Regions from separate parts of the Pseudogulbenkiania sp. AW2-16 genome, predicted to be linked through region 1. Evidence: predicted binding sites of a transcription regulator. Region 1 holds the regulator's gene; the other holds the start of a gene.
What was found. Region 1 encodes sigma-54, which starts transcription at its own class of promoters, with help from an activator protein. Its sites were predicted from a motif close to CTGGCACGCTTCATGCTT; they were not measured.
Positions count from the first base shown of each region.

Region 2: ABKF58_RS18620 (CmpA/NrtA family ABC transporter substrate-binding protein) is a predicted target of sigma-54. The motif match lies at 2,136-2,153, and genes of this name have one in related genera.

Region 1 covers NZ_CP157668.1:1,888,266-1,892,011, reverse strand. Annotated here, with positions in the region: gene lptC (LPS export ABC transporter periplasmic protein LptC) at 1-273, shown strand, start outside; partial or broken gene ABKF58_RS09210 (LptA/OstA family protein) at 248-517, shown strand; gene lptB (LPS export ABC transporter ATP-binding protein) at 782-1,510, shown strand; gene ABKF58_RS09200 (RNA polymerase factor sigma-54) at 1,516-2,916, shown strand; gene hpf (ribosome hibernation-promoting factor, HPF/YfiA family) at 2,984-3,313, shown strand; gene ptsN (PTS IIA-like nitrogen regulatory protein PtsN) at 3,431-3,746, shown strand, end outside.
Region 2 covers NZ_CP157668.1:3,861,020-3,864,765, forward strand. Annotated here, with positions in the region: gene ntrB (nitrate ABC transporter permease) at 1-686, opposite strand, end outside; gene ABKF58_RS18620 (CmpA/NrtA family ABC transporter substrate-binding protein) at 711-1,991, opposite strand; gene ABKF58_RS18625 (ANTAR domain-containing response regulator) at 2,239-2,817, opposite strand; gene ABKF58_RS18630 (DNA-3-methyladenine glycosylase I) at 2,998-3,570, shown strand; gene ABKF58_RS18635 (hypothetical protein) at 3,681-3,746, opposite strand, start outside.

The sequences.
Region 1 (3,746 bases):
CGCGGCCAGACCGGTCGTTACAACAACAAGACCCGCCAGGCCTTCTTCGACCGCCAGGTGACGCTGTTCAAGCCGGCCGACGCGCAGCGCCCGGAAACCCGCGTCGACACCTCGGTGATGTACGTCGACCTCGACAAGCGTCTGGCCCGCTCCGCGGCCCCGGTCACCATCCATTACGGCACGTCGGTAGCCCGTTCGGTCGGCTTCACCTACGACCAGCGCGCCGGCCTGCTGAAACTGCTCTCGAATGCAAGGGTCGTCTATGCGAAATAAATTCACCCTGACGCTGGCCGTGCTGGCCGGACTGTGCAGCGCCACGGCCGCTCTGGCGGAAAAAGCCGACCAGAGCAAACCGATCGAAATCAACGCCAACAGCGGCACCCTCGACCAGCTCAAAGGCCACACCGTGTGGGAAGGCAACGTCGTGGTGACGCAGGGCACGCTGCGCGTCAACGCCGACCGCGTCGTCGTCACCCGCGACGACAAGGGCAACCAGACGGTGCAGGCCACCGGCAAGGTGGTCACCTTCCGCCAGAAGATGGACGGCAAGGACGAATACATCGAAGGCCGAGGCCAGCCGCCTCGACTACACCGGCATCACCAACACCGCCGTGCTCACCGGCAACGCCCGCGTCAAGCGCGGCGAAGACCTGGTGATCGGCGACGTCATCACCTACAACACCCAGAGCCAGACCTACCAGGTCAAGGGCGGCGCCGCCACCGGTCCCAACAAGGGCCGCATCACCGTCATCCTGCAACCGCAAACCACCGGACAGCAGCCATGAACGCCAGCGTACTGAACGTCACCGGGCTGAAGAAGCGCTTCAAGAAGCGCACCGTGGTCAAGGACGTCTCGCTCAACATCGAAAGCGGCGAGGTGATCGGCCTCCTGGGGCCCAACGGCGCCGGCAAGACCACCAGCTTCTACATGATCGTCGGCCCGGTCAGCGCCGACGACGGCCGCATCCAGCTCGACCAGCAGGACATCACCCACTTCCCGATGCACCAGCGCGCCCGCCTCGGGCTCGGCTACCTGCCGCAGGAAGCATCGATCTTCCGCAAGATGACGGTGGACGAAAACGTCCGCGCCATCCTCGAGATCGCCGGCCTCAAGGGCGAGGAGCTGGAACAGGAACTGACGCTGCTGCTGGACGACCTCAACATCGCCCACCTCCGGGAAAGCAACGCGCTGGCCCTGTCCGGCGGCGAGCGCCGCCGCGTCGAGATCGCCCGCGTGCTGGCCACCCGCCCGCGCTTCATCCTGCTCGACGAACCTTTCGCCGGGGTCGACCCGATCGCCGTGATCGACATCCAGAAGATCATCTCCTTCCTCAAGGAGCGCGGCATCGGCGTACTGATCACCGACCACAACGTACGCGAAACGCTGCGCATCTGCGACCGCGCCTACATCATCAGCGACGGTGCAGTCCTGGCCTCCGGCAAGCCGCAGGCCCTCGTCGACAATGAAAAAGTTCGCCAGGTTTACCTGGGCGAACATTTCCACCTGTAATCGCCATGAAGCAGTCGCTACAGCTCAAGGTCTCGCAGCAGCTCACGCTGACCCCGCAACTGCAACAGTCGATCCGGCTGCTGCAACTGTCCACCGTCGACCTGCAAACCGAAGTCGAGCGCTTCCTGCAGGACAACCCGCTGCTGGAGCGGGGCGACGAGCCGGTCGCCGACAACACGCCGACCGAGGCCGCCGGCAGCGAGGCCGAGCCCGAGCGCCAGGAACCGGAACGCGAGGACAGCAGCGGCGAACTCACCGACTGGGGCAGCGGCAGCCGGCGCGGAGAAGACGGCGACGATTACGACCCGATGGCCAACGTGCCGCGCCCGGTCACTCTGCGCGAACACCTGCTGGCGCAGCTGGGCGAAATCGCCCTGCCCGAGCGCGACTGCGCCATCGTGCAGCTCTTGATCGAGGAACTGGACGAAGACGGCTACCTCACGATCGACCTGCAGGAACTGGCCGCCTCGCTGCCGCTGGAACTGGGCATCGAGGAAGACGAACTGGCGTTCGGTTTGAAACTGCTGCAGCAGTTCGAACCGCAGGGGGTCGGCGCCCGCTCGCTGTCCGAGTCGCTGGCGCTGCAGCTGGCCCAGCTGCCCGACAGCACCCCGGGCAAGGCCCTGGCGCACGCCATCGTCCGCGAGCACCTGACCCTGCTCGGCAATCGCGACTACACCCGGCTCAAGCGTCTCTTCGACGTCAGCGACGCCGAACTGAAGCAGGCCCAGTCCCTGATCGCCCGCCTCAACCCGCGCCCGGCCTCCGGTTTCGGCGTCGACGACACCCGCTACATCATCCCGGATATCGCCGTGCGCCGCGTCAAGGGGCGCTGGCGCGCCGAGCTCAACAACGCCGCCGTGCCGCGCCTGCGCGTCAACCAGATGTACGCCCAGATGCTCAGCGAAAACCGCGGCGGCGGCGGTGAAATGAGCTCGCGTCTACAGGAGGCGAAATGGCTGGTGAAGAATATTCAGCAACGATTTGACACCATCCTGAAAGTGGCGGAATCTATAGTCGAAAGACAGCAAGCGTTCTTTGAACACGGTGAAGTAGCCATGCGTCCACTCATCCTGCGCGACATTGCGGATGAGCTGGAACTGCACGAATCCACGGTCTCCCGTGTGACGACGCAGAAATACCTGCTGTGCCCGCGCGGCCTGTTCGAGCTGAAGTATTTCTTCGGCAGCGCACTGGAAACGGACAGCGGCGGCGAGTGCTCGGCCACCGCCATCAAGGCGCACATCCGCCAGATGATCGACGCCGAAAACCGCGCCAAACCCCTCTCCGACAGCGCCCTGGCCGACGAGCTCGCAAAACAGGGCATACAGGTTGCAAGACGCACCGTAGCGAAGTATCGTGAAGCCATGCAGATTCCACCGGTCAATCTGCGCAAGGTCCTCTGACCTTGGATTGAATCATCAGCATGCCCGGCAGCATCCGCCGGGCAGCCAACACAAGAAGGAGTAAGGTATGAACCTCAAAGTAACCGGTCTCCACCTCGACGTTACCCAACCGCTGCGTGATTACATCGAAAGCAAGCTCGAACGCATTACCCGTCATGTCGACCACGTGATCGACGTGGCGGTGACCCTGTCCGTGGACAAGCTGGTCCAGAAGGCCGAGGTCAACGTCCATCTCTCCGGCAAAGACATCCACGTCGAAGCCACCGAGTCGGACATGTACGCCGCCATCGACCTCCTGATGGACAAGCTGGATCGACAGGTTCTCAAGCACAAGGAAAAGCTGAGCGAACACCGGGCCATTCCGACACCGGCCCCGGCGCCAGAAGCCACACTCTAAGCCCTTGATTGATAAAGCGGGAACCATCAGGTTCCCGCTTTGCTTTGCACAGTCCTTTCTCTGTCACACCAAAGCAACTAGAATCGTCGGGTTTTTGGCAGCTCTCAACAGACCCCTATGAGCCTGATCGGCAAAATCCTAACTCGGGACAACGTCCTGCTCGACCTCGACGTGGCCAGCAAGAAGCGCGTCTTCGAGCAGGTAGGCCTCCTGATCGAGAACACCCGCGGCATCGCGCGCAGTGAAGTGTTCGAGTGCCTGTTCGCCCGCGAGAAGCTCGGCTCCACCGGGCTCGGGCAAGGTGTGGCCATTCCGCACGGCCGCGCCCGTGGTCTGAAAGAGGCGGCCGGTGTACTGATCCGCCTCAAATCGGCGATTCCCTTCGACGCCCCGGACGGCAAGCCGGTACAGATCCTGTTCGTGCTGCTGGTGC
Region 2 (3,746 bases), 2.0 Mb from region 1:
TGCGGCAGCACCGACGGGAACAGGATGGTGGTGAACACCTTGAACTCGGACAATCTCAGCACGCGCGCCACGTTGAGGTAATCCTGCGGCACCGCGCGCACCCCGGCGGCGGTGTTGAGGATCATCGGCCACACGCTGGAGATGAAGATCACCCAGATCGATGCCGGGCTCGCGGCCTTGAACACCAGCAGGCCGATCGGCAGCCAGGCGAGCGGCGAAACCGGTCGCAGCAGGCTGATCACCGGCGCGAACATCGCCGAGACGAAGGCGAAGCGGCCGAGGATGAAGCCGGCGGGAATGCCCACCAGCGCCGCCAGGCCGAAGCCGATGCCGACGCGCCCGAGCGAATTGAGGATGTTCCAGCCCACGCCCTGGTCATTCGGCCCGTTGCGGTAGAACGGATCGGCGAACAGCAGCTTGGCCGATTCCCAGGTGGACAGCGGCCCCGGCAGGCCGCTGCGCGACTTGGCGACCACAGCCCAGACCAGCACCAGCAGCGCGAGCCCCAACAGCGGCGGCACCACGGTCTTGATCGCCTGCACCAGCAGGCGCACGGCGGGCGAGGTGTCGGCCGATTCCAGCGACGGGAAACGGCGTTTCGACGCGGTGCGCGCCGGCAGTGTCTGTTCCACGGTCTTGCTCTCTGTGCCGCTCACGACACGGGCTTCATGCTTGATGGCTTGCATGGTGGTTCTCCCCTATTCCGTGGCTCAGGCGCGAATCTTGAACGAAGCGGCGTAGCCTTTCGGGTCCTTGCCGTCCCACACCACGCCGTCGATCAGCTTGGCCGAGCGCAGGTCCGAGTGCGGCACCGCGACCTTGGCGAGCGCAGCGGCTTCCTTGTAGAGCGCGATCTGGTTGATCTGTCGCGCCACGCCCAGGTAGTCCGGATCGGCCTTCAGCAAGCCCCAGCGCTTGTGCTGGGTGAGGAACCACATGCCGTCGGAGAGATACGGGAAGTTGACCCTGCCCTCGTCGAAGAACTTCATCAGGTGGGGGTCTTGCCACTTCTTGCCCAGGCCGTCTTCGTAGGAACCAAGGAAGCGCCCCTCGATGACCGGCTCCGGCGCGTTGACGTAGGCCTTGTCGGAAATCAGTTTGGCCACGCTGGCGCGATTCTTGACATCGTCGATGTAGCGCGAGGCTTCCAGCAGCGCCGCGGTCAGCGCGCGCGCGGTATTGGGGTGCTGCTTGACCCAGTCGCCGGTGCTGCCCAGCACCTTTTCCGGGTGGCCGGCCCAGATCTGCTGGGTGGTGGCCACGGTGAAGCCGACGTTGTCGGCGATGGCGCGCGCGTTCCACGGCTCGCCGACGCAGTAGCCGTCCATATTGTCGACGCGCATGTTGGCCACCATCTGCGGCGGCGGCACCACGATGGTCTTGACGTCGCTCATCGGGTTGACGCCCTGTGCGGCCAGCCAGTAGTAGAGCCACATGGCGTGGGTGCCGGTGGGGAAGGTCTGGGCGAAGGTGTATTCGCGCGGCTCGGCCTTGATCAGCTTGGCGAGCGCCGGGCCGGAGGTCACGCCCTTGGCCTTGAGCTGATTGGAGAGCGTGATGCCCTGGCCGTTCTGGTTCAGCGTCATCAACACCGCCATGTCCTTCTTCGGACCGCCGATGCCCAAATGCACACCGTACACCAGGCCGTACAGCACGTGGGCGGCGTCCAGCTCGCCGTTGACCAGCTTGTCGCGCACCGCGGCCCAGCTCGCCTCCTTGGACGGCACGATGGTGATGCCGTACTTCTTGTCGAAGCCCATCTTGGAGGCCACGATCACCGAGGCGCAGTCGGTCAGGGGAATGAAGCCGACTCTGACTTCGGTTTTTTCCGGCTTGTCGCTGCCGGCAGCCCAGGCGCTGCTGGCGATGCCGGCCGGCAAGGCGGCCAGCAAGGTGGTGGACCCCATGGCGGTCAGTGCTCCCTTGAGAAAAGTGCGTCGCGCCGGCGCCGCGGGCGAACTGCTGTCGATCGATGTGCGCGTGTCATCCATTTCCTTCTCCCTCATTGCAGAAAAAAACAGCCGAAAACAAAAAGCGCCTGTCGTCCCGCTCCGCGTCGGAAAGGGTGCGACAGGCGCCGTTGCCTGTCCGGATGGAGCCGCCGCCGTTGGTGGCCTACCCGGTCACCACGCCATACGCAACTACCATGCCAGACAACAATCGTCTGTTTTTAAAGGAATATTTTTTCCGACCTACGCTTTTGTGCACTGCACACGTGCGTTCTGCACCAACGCACGCTCAGCCTTTGAGCCAGTTCGCTAGCTCCACCACTTCGCGCGCCACGTCGCCCAGCTTCTTCTGCGACTTCATGGCGCGCTCGCGCAACTGGCGATAGGCCTCGTCCTCGCCGATGCCCTTCATCTGCATCAGCAAACCCTTGGCCTTCTCCACCACCTGGCGGTCGGCCAGGCGCTGGCGCATGCCGTCCAGCTCTTCACGCCGCTCCTTGTCGAGCGAATAACGCTCTATCGCCACCTCCAACAGCGGCTGGATGCGCTCGGGCACCACGTCCCCCACCACGTAGGCGGCCACCCCGGCCGCGAGCGCGGCGCGGATGGTGTCGCGGCGGGCGTCGTCGGTAAACATCACCACCGGCCGCTCGCTGTGCGCGCTGCTGACGCAGACGTGCTCCAGCATGTCCCGCGATGGGGCATCGGAGTCGATCAGCACGATGTCGGGGCGGATGCTGTCGATCATCTCACCCAGCCGCAGCGACACCTCCACCTCCGCGATCACGCGCACGCCGGCCTGCGTCAGCGCCTCCTTGAGCGCAGCCGCCTTGCCCGATCCATCGTTCACCAGCATTACCGTCAGCACTGTTATCTCCCTATTGCACAGAAAAGGTGAAGCAAGCACCATGCCGGGTCGATGCTCTTTCCATGCAAACTACCTGTCCACGATCTGCGTGCAACCTGTCTCGGGCCCCCAAAAGGCAAACGGCTCGATACGGCGGAGACCCAACGCAGCGTGGGCTTACTTTAAGGTTGGCCGAAGACCATGATTACTGCAACGCGCTGCCCGTGGTGCGGCGATGACCCGCTCTACGTGGCCTACCACGACCTGGAATGGGGCGTGCCGGTGCACGACGACCGCAAGTTGTTCGAAATGCTGGTGCTGGAAGGCGCCCAGGCCGGGCTGTCGTGGATCACCATCCTCAGGAAACGCGAAGGCTACCGCGCCGCGTTCCACGGCTTCGACCCGGCACGCGTCGCGACCATGGACGAGGCCGACGTCGAGCGCCTGCTGCAGAACCCGGCCATCGTGCGCAACCGGCTGAAGATCCACAGCGCCATCCGCAACGCCCGCGTGTTTCTCGACCTGCAACGCCGCCACGGCAGCTTCGCCGCCTGGCTGTGGGCACAGGTCGACGGCCAGCCGGTGGTCAACCACTGGGGCAGTCTGTCCGAATGCCCCGCCTCCACGCCCCTGTCCGACGCCATCAGCAAACAGCTGAAGAAGGCCGGCATGAACTTCGTCGGCAGCACGGTGATCTACGCCTTCCTGCAGGCCACCGGCGTGGTCAACGACCACCTGATCGGCTGTCACCGTCACCCGCAACGGCAAGGCTGAGCCGCGCTCGCCCGCTAGCGCCTCACGCAACAAAAAGCCGGTGCCGGGAACCCCGGACACCGGCTGCGCGCCTTGCTGACACAAGCGATTCGATGCGGCTTTTTTAGCTCTTAATCGTCGTAGCGATGGTGATGGTGGCGGTGCCCGCGCTTCCAGCCGCGCTCTTCGACATAACG